Regions from separate parts of the Marinomonas vaga genome, predicted to be linked through region 1. Evidence: predicted binding sites of a transcription regulator. Region 1 holds the regulator's gene; each other region holds the start of a gene.
What was found. The regulator FNR, encoded in region 1, switches genes on or off when oxygen is low (the NO sensors DNR and NnrR bind a similar motif). The targets are predictions, from matches to a motif close to TTGATNTANATCAA.

Region 1 (3,145 bases):
GAGCGTTAGGTTTCAGCTCCATAAACTTTGACCTTATTTATGGCCTACCAAAACAAACTTTAGAAGGTTTTGATAAAACCTTAGATCAAGTCATCGCATTATCTCCTGATAGGATCTCAGTATTTAATTATGCCCACTTACCAAATAGATTTGCGCCACAAAAGCGAATTCTAGATGCTGATCTACCATCACCCGATCAAAAACTTACATTATTAAAATATACCATTGAAAAGCTCACGGGAGCTGGCTACGTTTATATAGGCATGGATCATTTTGCTAAGCCCAGCGACCCTCTAACGATTGCTCAGCAGCAGGGTCATATGCAACGCAATTTCCAAGGTTATACCACCCACGCAGAAACCGACCTGCTTGCATTTGGTGTCTCTGGTATTAGTCAAATTGATGGGGCTTACTTTCAAAACCATACGGATCTTTCGCTGTATCAAAACAGTATTGAGAATGGTCAATTAGCCATTATGAAAGGCTATATTAGTCACCAAGACGATCGTATCCGACATTTTGTGATCATGCAGTTGCTTTGTCACAACTATATTTCCAGCAGCATGGTGGAGTCTGAATTTAATGTTAGTTTTTGTGAATATTTCCAAACTGAACTAGACAGGCTAGCAGCGCTGGAGGAAGATGGCGTCCTGACAATCACGAAAAGTGATGACGGCGTTACCATCCAAATTAATGAGATTGGTCGATTACTAGTGCGCTGTGTGTGCATGGCTTTTGACCAATATATCAACGAAAACGCATCATTTTCTAAAGTCATATAATAACGCCCGATCGAGCTCAGGGAGAGTCCAATGTCTGTTATCAACGCAAATACTCGTTTCAATAGTAAATTGACATCGCAATGTCAGAATTGCAGTTTAAGCGCCCTTTGTTTGCCAATTGCCTTGGCTGACGAAGACGTAAACCGCTTAGATCAGATTATTGAACGTAAGCGACCGCTTAAAAAAGGTGAATTACTCTTTCGCCAAGGTCAGGAATTCGACTCTGTGTTTGCTGTGCGTACTGGCACACTTAAGACATTCAATATTACTAATACCGGTGAAGAACAAATAACAGGGTTTTATTGCCCTAGCGAATTATTGGGTTTAAGTGGCATTGATAACAACACATACCCTGTATCTGCAAAAGCATTAGAAACAACGACAGTCTGTGAAATTCCATTCGCTCACTTGGAGCAATTAACAGCGCAAATTCCGTCCTTGAAACATCAGATCTTTCGTTTGATGAGTCGTAAGATATGTGACGACCAACAAATGATGGTGTTACTTGGCAAGAAAAATGCGGATGAAAAAGTCGCTTCATTCTTGATGAACCTTTCCCATCGTTTTAAAAAGCGCGGTTACTCTGCCACCTCTTTCCGTCTTTCCATGTCACGAAGTGAGATTGGTAACTACCTTGGATTAGCTGTTGAAACAGTGAGCCGTGTGATGACACGCTTCCAAAAAAATGGGCTGATTGATGTGGACGGCAAAGAAATTACCATTGTCGATCTGCCAGAGATGGAGAAACTTGTCGGTGTTGTGGAAGAGTGTGGTAAGATCGAGCACGCTTAATTAACCAAACAGTTAAGGTTTTACTTCATGCTCTTTGATGACTTTTACTTTAAGTCGCTGATTCGCACGGTCGAAGACTGGCCAAAGCCAGGTATCAGCTTCCGCGACATTACTCCCATCTTCACCAACCCGAAAGGGATGAGAATGGTCGTGGATGCCTATGTTCACCGTTACATTGACTCAGACATCACTCACATTGCTTGTATTGATGCACGAGGCTTTTTGATCGCATCTGTGTTGGCTTACGAGCTACGCAAACCTTTGGTACTTGTTCGTAAAAAAGGCAAGTTGCCAGGCAAAACGATCTCCCAGAGCTATGACCTTGAATACGGCAGCGCAGAGCTGGAGATTCAAGAAGATGCCGTATCTGAAGGCGCCAATGTTCTATTGTTTGATGATCTTATTGCAACAGGTGGCACCTTGATCGCAGCCATGTCTCTGCTTCGTCAGCAAGGCGCTACAATTAAAGAAGTAGCCTCTATCATTGATCTTCCTGATCTAGGTGGTAGCGCTAAAATACAGGAACTTGAAGTGCCTGTCTTTGCATTATGTGCCTTTGAAGGCGAATAGCTTTCCCTTCCTAGGGACAATAAAAAAGGTGGCCATTGGCCACCTTTTTTTGATCTCTCAAAAGGATTTAGAAGTAAGTTACCACACCAATTCCGATGCTTTTGTTCATTTCAGCATCAGAAGAGTAGTCATCCAAATCGACATTGGTTAGGCCGTAGCGGACAAACACAAGAGCATTACGCAAAGTACGGTACTCACCTCGGATCTCAGCCTGGTACATGTTTTCAATGTTTTGGAACGATAATACTTGAGGAGAGTAGTATAGGGAGCCATAAACGCTGAAACGGTTTGCCTTAGGGAATGTGTAACGGTAGAAGCCACCTAGTCCCACTGCAACACCATCATCGTTGTCCCCTACTTCAGTATCAACCGCCAACAAGCGAGCCCCAATACCAATCTGAAGTGGGTAATCTTTCGCTGTATCTTTATCTTCAATATGGGCACCAATGTAACCATATTTACCGTCGTCGGTATGGTACATACCACCAGCATCAAGGAAGTATGAGCCTCGATCGATACTCACGTCAGCTTTAACCGCTTCGTTTGAAAGAGAACCTTCAAATGTGTTTGCGCTTGCTTGAGCGGCTACGGCAGCACCTAGAGCCAATGGCAGTATTTTCTTAATCGACATTCTGCATCCTTTTTAGAGCGAAATTATATTTAAACGTTTTAAAGCGTCTTCCGACTGTTTAAGACTTTTAAAATCAAACAGTTCGGTATCTGCCAAATGAGATGGCACAACATTCTGTATTGCGGAGAACATTGTGTCTAATCGTCCTGGGTGTTGTTTTTCCCAACCTTGCAACATCTCTTTAACAACTTGTCTCTGTAGATTTTCCTGAGACCCACAAAGATTGCAAGGGATAATAGGGAAAGCCTTTAGTAAAGAGTATTCCTCAATATCTGACTCTTTACAGTAGGCCAAGGGGCGAATCACAATATGTTTGCCGTCATCACTTAATAACTTGGGAGGCATGGATTTCAATTTACCACCAAAAAAC
Region 2 (3,145 bases), 1.8 Mb from region 1:
TCGTATTCGCCTTGTTTGGCATCTATGCCTTTGTGGGCTTTATGGAAGGGTATTTAGAAGGCCCACTGAATATCTTGATGCGCTTACTGTCCGGTGTTGCGGCCTTGCTTATGCTTTGGCCACATCACAATATTCTCATCGACAGTGCTGGTTTGGTGTTGTTTATTGGTCTGTTTATTCTCAGCCGCAAACGCCGCCAAGCAATCGCCTAAAAAGGCCACACAAAAAAAGGGAGCTGATTAGCTCCCTTTTTTATGTTCGCTTCACGACAACCATTACAACTGGGTCAGTACCTTTAAATGGCTAAACACAGCCCGACCTAAGGCATCAGCGTTATAACCACCTTCCAACACAGAAATAATACGACCTTGGCTATGGCGAGCCGCCACATCCATGAGCTTTTCCGTTAGCCAAACAATGTCACTTTCCCGCAGGCGCAACTGCCCCATGGGGTCCTCTGCTAACCCATCAAACCCAGCTGAAATCATAATCAATTCTGGCGCAAAGGCTTCAAGTTTTTCGAATAACTCTGCCTCGTAGGCACGACGAAAATCTTCCCCTTTGGAGCCCTTTTCTAATGGCATGTGAACAATATTGTCATGGGATGCGCCGGGGTCTGGGTAGGGAAACAATGGGTATTGATAACTGGAGGCGTACAGCACATTGGGACTGGCTTGAAAGATGTTTTCGGTACCATTGCCATGGTGTACATCAAAATCAATGATGGCGATGCGCTGCACCCCATATTGATTGAGGGCATGTCGCGCCCCCACAGCAATGTTGTTAAACAAACAAAAGCCCATGGCACGGTCGTACTCCGCATGGTGACCCGGGGGACGTACCGAACAGAAGGCATTTTCCACTTCCCCAGACATGACCATATCGACCGCTTGTACCACGGCACCAGAGGCCCGCAGAGCAGCATCTAGGGTATTTGGCATCATTAATGTTTCTTGATCCAATTCCACATGGCCCTCTGCTGGCGCCTTAGCAAAAATAGACGCCACATAATCAGGATCGTGGGTGTCATTGAGTTGCTCTAAGGTCACCTCTTGGGCTTCACGCCAGCGTAGGAAGTCCATCAGTTGCCCTGCGATGAGTCGGTTCTGAATCGCTTCTAAACGTTCTGGTGATTCTGGGTGGTCGGCTCCCAGTTGATGCGCTTCGCACAAGGGATGCGTCACATAGGCAGTGGTCATTAGCAGGTCCGATTGTCTAAACTGTTCACCCAGATCAAGGGTGTCTGTTATTGTTATTCAATGTCGATTGATACAAGGCTACTATGTATCTAGGCTTCAACAAAGCCTGTCAGTCATATGAAGCCACACATCCATATCAGCAGCCTATCCGACATTGGTCTAGACTGCTAAAGAAACTGTGCATTCTCTGTCGTTGAGCGAAGGCCCTATCGCCGAGACGTTCGCTACAGGCTACTCAGGGAGACACTTGCATGCCCCAACACGCTCTGCAACCTTTGCTGGCGCCATCTTCCATCTTAGTCTTCACGGGGGAAGATGGCCAAAGTCCGCTGCTCTTGGCAGTGCTTCGCGCCCTGTCCTATGGTGGGCGCCGTGGCGTGACGACCCTTTTGGGCGTGCGTCCAGACGACGCTGTGGGCACTTTGCCGTTTGACCATATCAAGCACTTGAATGACATACAAAAAACGCCAGACCTAGCCATATTAGCGGGGGAAACTAACACCCCTTTGGTCTCCCTCATTGAACAATGCGGCGACGCAGGTATTGCTGCTTTATTAGTCTTAACGGGCACCCATGAATCACCAGATGACATCCAAAAAGCCGCCCGCCAGCACAACGTTCGCTTAATGGGCCCCAACAGTTTTGGTATTTGCCGCCCTAAACAAGGCTTCTCTGCATGGCTTGGCCTTACTCAGCCATTAGCGGGACGCCTTGCCCTCTTGTCTCAATCAGGCACAGTGGCCAGCGCTCTTGTGGACTGGGCCACTTGGCAGGGTATTGGCTTTTCACAGGTGGTGTCCATGGGCAGTCCGGTGGATGTGATGCCATCCCAAATACTCGACTTCCTATCTAACGACTTCGAGAGCCAATCCATCTTGATGTACTTACAAAAGATTGGCTCCACCACACGCTTTTTGAGCAGTTTGCGTGCGGCCAGCCGATCCAAACCCGTGGCCGTGGTCACCGAACACAATGTAGGGGCCGATCCTCGCGTATTAGACGCAGCCCTAAGTCGAACAGGCGCGGTACGTGGTCGTCGGTTAAATGATTTAGTCGCTGCAGCATCGGTCATGACCAATGCTCGACGGGTCAAAGGCGGCTCTCTAATGGTCATTGGCAACGGGGCTGGCCCAGGGGAACTCGCCGCCCAGCGGGCAGAAGAGCTCAACGTCAGCTTGTTGACCCCCAGCGAGTCACTGCGAAACCAGCTTGAAACCACTATGGCAGGCCGTGGCAGCGTTGGCCGCATTACCACTGCTTGGGCCAGCTGTGACGCAGATTTGTTTGTGGAGCTGGCGAACACCGCACTGCAGGATAAAGAATGTGGTGCCGTTCTGTTAATGCTCAGTCCCACCGCCCTGATCAACATTGCCTCCTTGTACGATCAAGTCCTCCAACTCCATAAGAAGCAAAAGAAGCTGGTAATGGTATGTATGCTAGGGGGCGGGCACATGGTGGCCATGCGCACACGCATTAACGAGGCAGGTATCCCTACGTTTAGAACCCCAGAAGCGGCCATTGAAGGTTTCCAATTCCTCGAGCAATTCCAGCGCAACCAGCTACTCGCAAAGCAAACACCTGATAGCCACGCTTTCCGATTTAACATTGATGTGGCTGCCGCCAGAGCCCAGCTAAAAGACTTGATCAAAGCAGGGAACACTTCCCCCAGTGCTGAAGATTTAAAGGGCGTTTTTGACTTATTCAACTTCCGTTTAATCGCTCGTCGCCAAGCCAACTATGTGCTGCAAGCGCCCATACATCTACGTGCCTTTCGAGACCCCGTATTTGGGCCAGCGATTGGCTTGTCTTTGGAAGGGGCAAACCAGTGGCACCACCAAACGGAAGCCGTCGCCCTACCGCCCTTGAACACCATCTTGGCGAAAGATTTGATCCACCGGGCCTTTCCCTCGGTGGAAGAATCCTTCGAGCTGGAAGACCTACTGCGC
Region 3 (3,145 bases), 720 kb from region 1:
GAAATAAAACAGTATCAGATCCATTACTTTTCTCCGTCTTCATGTTTCAGGTTTTTGACCCAAGCAAGGGCGTAGCCAGGGGCTTTCATGCCGACTAATTGTTGCTCAAGGTTGGCCATAGATGGGGGGCCTTTTTTAATCAACTTACGCATAAAGTAGAGATAAACCCCAAACAGTAAACTGTAGATCACCACAAAGCCGATGAGGGTAAAGAGCACCCGCTCCGCGGGCAGAGGGGAAACCACTTCACTGGTGCGTACCAGGTTATAGACCAGCCAAGGTTGGCGGCCAATTTCCACCACATACCAGCCCGCGAGGACCGATATCACCCCAGACGGAGTAAAGAGCATTAAGGACGTTAAAAAGAACTTGTTTTGGAACAGGGTGCCACGCTTACGTAACCAAAGCGCAAGCACCGCTAAGCCAATCATGCCTACTCCTAGGCCAACCATGACTCGAAAGGACCAAAACACCATGGGCACATTAGGTCGGTCTTCTGGGGGCACGGCCTTTAAGCCTTGTACTGCACCGTCCATAGAATGGGTAAGGATCAAGCTGCCAAGGTGAGGAATACCCACTTCGTAGTCGTTAGACTCGGTTTCCATGTTTGGCATGGCAAATAGCAGCAGGGGCACATTTTCTTCTTGTGCAGGCCAAATACCTTCCATCGCTGCAAGCTTAGTGGGTTGGTACTCTTTGACGGCTAAACCATGTTGATCACCGATAAAAGCTTGTAGTGGGGTTAACACCAGCGCGATCCACATGGTCATAGACAGACCTTTTTTGGCGAAATCCACATGTTGTTTTTTGCGTAGATAATAGGCACAGACACCGGCCACAACAAAGGTCGCTGTGATAAAGGACGCCAACAGCATGTGGGTGAAGCGATAGGGCATGGAGGGATTAAAAATCACCTCAAACCAATCCGCCACGTGGAACTGCCCATCCACAATGGTGTAGCCCTGAGGGGTCTGCATCCAAGAGTTCGCCACAATGATCCAAAACGCAGAAATCCAAGTACCAATGGCAACGATCACGGTTGAGAAAAAATGTACCTTACGGCCTACGCGCTGCCAGCCAAATAACATGACGCCTAAAAAGCCAGCTTCCAGAAAGAAAGCGGTTAATACTTCATAGGCCATTAAAGGGCCGAGCACTGGTCCGACAATATCGGAGAATTTAGAGAAGTTGGTGCCGAATTCATAGGACAAAACAATGCCTGACACCACGCCCATACCGAAGGTGATGGCAAAAGGTTTTATCCAGAACTTAGCCAGTTGTAAGTATCTTGGGTTATGGGTTTTGAGCCATAGACCTTCCCAGATGGCGATCAAGGTCGCTAAGCCAATGGTGATGCTGGGAAAAATAATATGGAAGCTCACCGTAAACGCAAATTGCATTCGGGAGAGCAGGGCTGTATCGAGTTCCATAAGGGTATCCGTATAAAACGTTATAGGGGCATGTCCCCTGAAAATGATTGAACGATTGCTTATTACTGGCCTCGGTCTATCCGTTACGCACCTTGATGGCTCCTAGCCAGCGGCGAAATGCCAATGGCGTGATGGCTAAGGCAATGATGCTGAACAATACGGCGGCATCGATTAAAAAATGGCTGACTAGCATAGGGTGTCCCTCTAAGGTTTTTTGATATAGGTCACTTTGATTGACCTATAGCAACCCATGTGCCAGAAAATAATAAAATTTAAGTGTTTGATTTTATTGGTTTTTAAATAATATTTGATCGGGGTGTAAACTAAGTTTACGATTGTTGGACGAATTGTGGTGTAAACGAGGTTTACGTTTTGACGTTATTTATTGCGTTTGAGATAGCCATCTGGGTCACCAGTGTTTGTGGTGTTTTGGTGGGGGCGTGGTTGGTCTGGCGCGGGCGAAAGCAAGGAGATCTAAAAGCGCTGGCGGGTTTTGCTGTGATGATGGCCCTTTGGTGTTTTGGACATTTAGCTCTGTTTCATAACTTACAAACCCTAGGCATGGTGTTACTGCTGGCGAATCCACTGATGCCTACTTTTTTCCTGCATTTCGCTATTTTGTTCGTCAATGAAGGGGCCGCATGGCGGCCTTGGCTGTCCATTATCGCCCGTAATATGGGATGGATTTATGCCACCAGTGTCTTGATCGTACTCTTAAGTATTTGGGGCGGAGCCGGTGATACGGTGGCCTTGATGGGCGGTCGCCCTTTCTTTGTCTTTAATGAATTAGGGGCGGTCAACCTAGGCTACACCATTTTCATTGGTGTACTGGGACATGGGGTTTTGTTGCTGGGGTGGCGCCAGCATACGGGGAATAAAAAACGCTCGATTTTGGCTATGTTTGGGGTGGCGGCTTGGGGGTTGCTGCTTGCGACCAGCTTTGTGTTTCCTTCGTTTGGTATCAATGTTTTCCCTTACCCCATGTTATTACTCCCAAGCTACCTGCTGTTGTTGGTTTATGGGGTAGTGCGTTATCAGATCCTAGATGTGAACCGATTTGCTAACCGTGCCTTGCTTGCCCTTGCCATGATGTTGGTGATCTTGTGTGTGATCGCTGTATTTGGCACTTTGTCTGGCCGATTTGGTTTGCAGGCGCTGACCACTGTGCCTGTTTGGCAACTGTGGCTATATTCCTTGGTGGTGTTGCTGGTTGCGGCCACGGTTTATCCCTGGTTGCGTCGTGTGACTGAGCGTTTGGTGTTTCCTGGTGCGGTCTTGAACGAAAGTGTTCTAGAGAGCTGGAACCTTGAGTTAAACAAAGCGGAATCTTGGTCCGACTTATTGAACCAAGGGGGGCAATTGTTAGCTCACCATTTGCGTCAGCCAGTCGGTATCTATATGCAAGATTCAGACGCTTCAGAACCCCTCTACTTGTCAGTCGAAAAGACGGCTAATGGCTGGTATGTGCAGCCAAGCCAAACGGAAGACCTGAGTCCCGGTATGCGTCTCACCTTAGAGGTGTTCAGTTCTATTTTTGCGACTAAGTGTGCCGCTTTAGAACGCTCTTTAGCCCTAGCGGAAGCAGAACGTAAGCGCTTAGACGAGCAGCATTTAGTTGAGTTGGGCAGTTTGTCTGCAGCCATGGCCCACGAATTACGTAATCCACTGAATATTATTTCTATGGCGTCATATAACTCGCCACCAGAGACTAAGCG
Region 4 (3,145 bases), 390 kb from region 1:
TGGCAAAACCAATCAGCAGAACGCCGACCAGTAGCCACCAGATGACTTTTAATACTTCGTAATCCATCTTAAACCTCCTGACCTTTCAACTGATCTGTTTCTTTTTCTAAGGCATAACGGCCGGTATGCAGGCTAGAAGGACCTTGTTTTGCAAAACGAATCATCAGATACATTTCTGCAATTAAGAACACAGTGTACAAAGCAGTCATCAAGCCCATAGACAGCCAGATTTGACCTGTAGTGAGGTTAGAAACCGCCACATGTACTGGAAGCACTTCACCAATCGCCCAAGGCTGACGGCCATATTCGGCCACAAACCAACCTGTTTCACAGGCAATCCATGGTAATGGCAAGGTGAGCATAATGGCTTTTAGGAACAAGCGGTTTTGACCGATACGTCGACGAGCGTTTTGGTAGAAAGCCGCTGCAAACACAACCAACATCAAGAAGCCTGCTGCCACCATGATGCGGAATGACCAGAACAAAGGCGCCACCTTAGGAATGGAGTACTCTACCGCCATATCCAATTGCTCTGGAGTGACATTATCTAGATCTTCGGTAAAGGCTGTTACCAGCAGTCCATAGCCCAAATCGTCTTTTACTTTTTCAAAGTTTTCGATCAATTGAGGATCATCATTTCCGGCTCGCAAATCCGCTAGTAGCTGATTCGCATAGATACCATTGATGATGCGTTGTCGGTGGTATTCTTTAAGGTCTTTTAGACCGACCACTTCTTCGTCCAAAGAACGTGTTGCAATCAAGCCCATCAAACCAGGGATTTGCAATGCAAACTCGGTTTCTTCCAGTTCCTGATTAGGGAAACCAATGATGGTAAAGGGGGCTGGTGCCTCGTGAGTTTCCCACTCTGCCTCAACTGCCGCGAGTTTCACGCGCTGCACTTCCCCTAGCTCGTAGCCTGATTCATCCCCTAGGATGATAACGCTCAACACAGACGCTAAACCGAACGCAGAAGCGATGGCGAAAGAACGACGAGCAAACGCAAGGTCACGATTTTTAAGCAAGTAGTAGCTGGATACCACCAGCACAAAGACCGCACCGGTTACATAGCCTGCAGAGACAGTGTGAACAAATTTCACCTGAGCAACTGGGTTTAGCAGTAGCGCACCAAAGTCTACCAACTCCATACGCATGGTTTGGTAATTAAACTCAGAGCCTACTGGGTTTTGCATCCAGCCGTTGGCAATCAAAATCCACAGGGCAGAAAGGTTAGAACCCAAGGCCACCAACCAGGTCACCATTAGGTGTTTCACTTTGCTCAAGCGGTCCCAGCCAAAGAAGAACAAACCCACTAGGGTTGATTCTAAGAAGAACGCCATCAGACCTTCGATCGCCAAAGGCGCACCGAAAATATCGCCTACGTAGTGAGAGTAGTAAGACCAGTTAGTCCCGAATTGGAACTCCATAGTCAGACCTGTGGTAACACCTAGTGCGAAGTTGATACCAAACAACTTGCCCCAAAAGCGCACCATATCCTTATAAACCTGTTTACCTGTGATGACGTAAACAGACTCCATAATAGCGAGCAAGAAAGAAAGGCCTAAGGTCAGTGGTACGAACAAAAAGTGGTACATGGCCGTTAGCGCAAACTGTAATCGCGAGAGCTCTACAACTGCTTCATTGATCATGATTGAAACCCATGTCTAACGTGAGATGACGGCGGCATTTTGAGGCACTGGTTCGTGCTCTTATTTGTTAGGTCGCCACGATTTGCTAAGCATTCACAAAGTCTATGTCTAGCATTGGTGCCCATTATTAATGAGCTGAGTCAGGAGGGTATTGCGATAGATCAATAAATATCGCTAATAGTGCAAACAAACTAATATTTGTGGTGGGTTACCACTTAGCTTGCCTTTGGCTTTTGATTTGTCCGCGCTGTTTTTTTTGATCCAGTCTACGACGTTGGGAGTTTTTGGTGGGTTTGGTAGCACGGCGCACTTTTTGCGGCGTCATGGCCGTCAGGATTATATCTTTCAGGCGCTGCAATGCGTCTTCTCGATTCGCCTCTTGGGTACGAAACTGCTGTGCCTTGATAATCAGCTGACCGTCTTTTGTTAAACGGCTATCACTCAGGCTCAGAAGCTTCTCTTTATAGGCCTCAGGCAAAGACGACTGAGAAATATCAAACCTGAGATGAATGGCACTGGATACCTTATTGACGTTTTGACCACCCGCTCCTTGAGCTCTAATAGCAGTCAGCTCTATTTCGTCATCGGGTATACTCACTTGATTAGATAGAACTACACTCATTAATTGTCCATTCGGTTTTGGGAATAGCGAACATTATACCAGCTTGATCATTCTCAAGGGTCAACCCTTCGCTTCTTTTCTCAACTCCGCTACAATCCGCTTCCTTATGACAAACAAATGGAGCCATCAGTGACCCTATTTCGCCCATGCATCGACCTACACCAAGGCAAAGTTAAACAGATTGTCGGAGGTAGTTTGAATGACAACGGAGCCCAAGAGAACTTTATCAGTGACTACGATGCGGCCTACTACGCCAGCTTATACCGTGATCATGAATTAAAGGGCGGCCATGTTATTGCACTTGGGAAAGATAAGGAAAACAAGCTGGAGGCACTCAGTGCACTGCGCGCTTACCCCAATGGGTTACAGTACGGCGGCGGCGTTACCAAAAAGAACGCAGCAGAATTCCTCGAAGCAGGAGCCTCCCATGTTATCGTGACCTCTTATCTGTTTGAAGACGGTGAATTCTCTTGGGATCGCCTCGATAAGATTAAACGAGAAACAGGTACTGAACGTTTGGTGTTGGATTTAAGTTGCCGCCGTGTTGGTGAAAGCTGGTTTATCGCCACAGATCGCTGGCAAACCATTACATCAACGGAAGTCAACTTAGACAATTTAGTGGAGCTGGCGGATCATTGCGATGAGTTTTTGATCCATGCGGCGGACGTTGAAGGCCTACAAGCAGGCATTGATGAACGTCTCGTAACCCTGTTGGGTCAAGGCTGTCCAGTAGACGTCACCTATGCTGGCGGAGCCCGCTCATTGGCTGATTTAAAGCGTGTCCATGAACTATCAAATGGCAAGGTTGATCTCACCATTGGCTCAGCCTTAGACATTTTTGGTGGTCAAGGTGTGACTCTTGATGATTGCATTCTTT

Region 2: ACZ5DR_RS07275 (histone deacetylase family protein) is a predicted target of FNR. The motif match lies at 1,224-1,237, and genes of this name have one in related genera.
Region 3: ACZ5DR_RS12275 (cytochrome ubiquinol oxidase subunit I) is a predicted target of FNR. The motif match lies at 1,664-1,677, and genes of this name have one in related genera.
Region 4: ACZ5DR_RS17445 (cytochrome ubiquinol oxidase subunit I) is a predicted target of FNR. The motif match lies at 1,798-1,811, and genes of this name have one in related genera.

The regions. Positions count from the first base shown of each region.
Region 1 covers NZ_AP043903.1:3,325,939-3,329,083, forward strand. Annotated here, with positions in the region: gene hemN (oxygen-independent coproporphyrinogen III oxidase) at 1-782, shown strand, start outside; gene fnr (fumarate/nitrate reduction transcriptional regulator Fnr) at 813-1,574, shown strand; gene ACZ5DR_RS15685 (adenine phosphoribosyltransferase) at 1,602-2,144, shown strand; gene ACZ5DR_RS15690 (YfaZ family outer membrane protein) at 2,212-2,775, opposite strand; gene ttcA (tRNA 2-thiocytidine(32) synthetase TtcA) at 2,788-3,145, opposite strand, start outside.
Region 2 covers NZ_AP043903.1:1,562,084-1,565,228, reverse strand. Annotated here, with positions in the region: gene ACZ5DR_RS07280 (TRAP transporter permease) at 1-212, shown strand, start outside; gene ACZ5DR_RS07275 (histone deacetylase family protein) at 276-1,199, opposite strand; gene ACZ5DR_RS07270 (bifunctional acetate--CoA ligase family protein/GNAT family N-acetyltransferase) at 1,451-3,145, shown strand, end outside.
Region 3 covers NZ_AP043903.1:2,604,420-2,607,564, forward strand. Annotated here, with positions in the region: gene cydB (cytochrome d ubiquinol oxidase subunit II) at 1-24, opposite strand, end outside; gene ACZ5DR_RS12275 (cytochrome ubiquinol oxidase subunit I) at 24-1,430, opposite strand; gene ACZ5DR_RS12280 (ATP-binding protein) at 1,803-3,145, shown strand, end outside.
Region 4 covers NZ_AP043903.1:3,714,880-3,718,024, forward strand. Annotated here, with positions in the region: gene cydB (cytochrome d ubiquinol oxidase subunit II) at 1-67, opposite strand, end outside; gene ACZ5DR_RS17445 (cytochrome ubiquinol oxidase subunit I) at 69-1,646, opposite strand; gene arfB (alternative ribosome rescue aminoacyl-tRNA hydrolase ArfB) at 1,855-2,268, opposite strand; gene hisA (phosphoribosylformimino-5-aminoimidazole carboxamide ribotide isomerase) at 2,398-3,145, shown strand, end outside.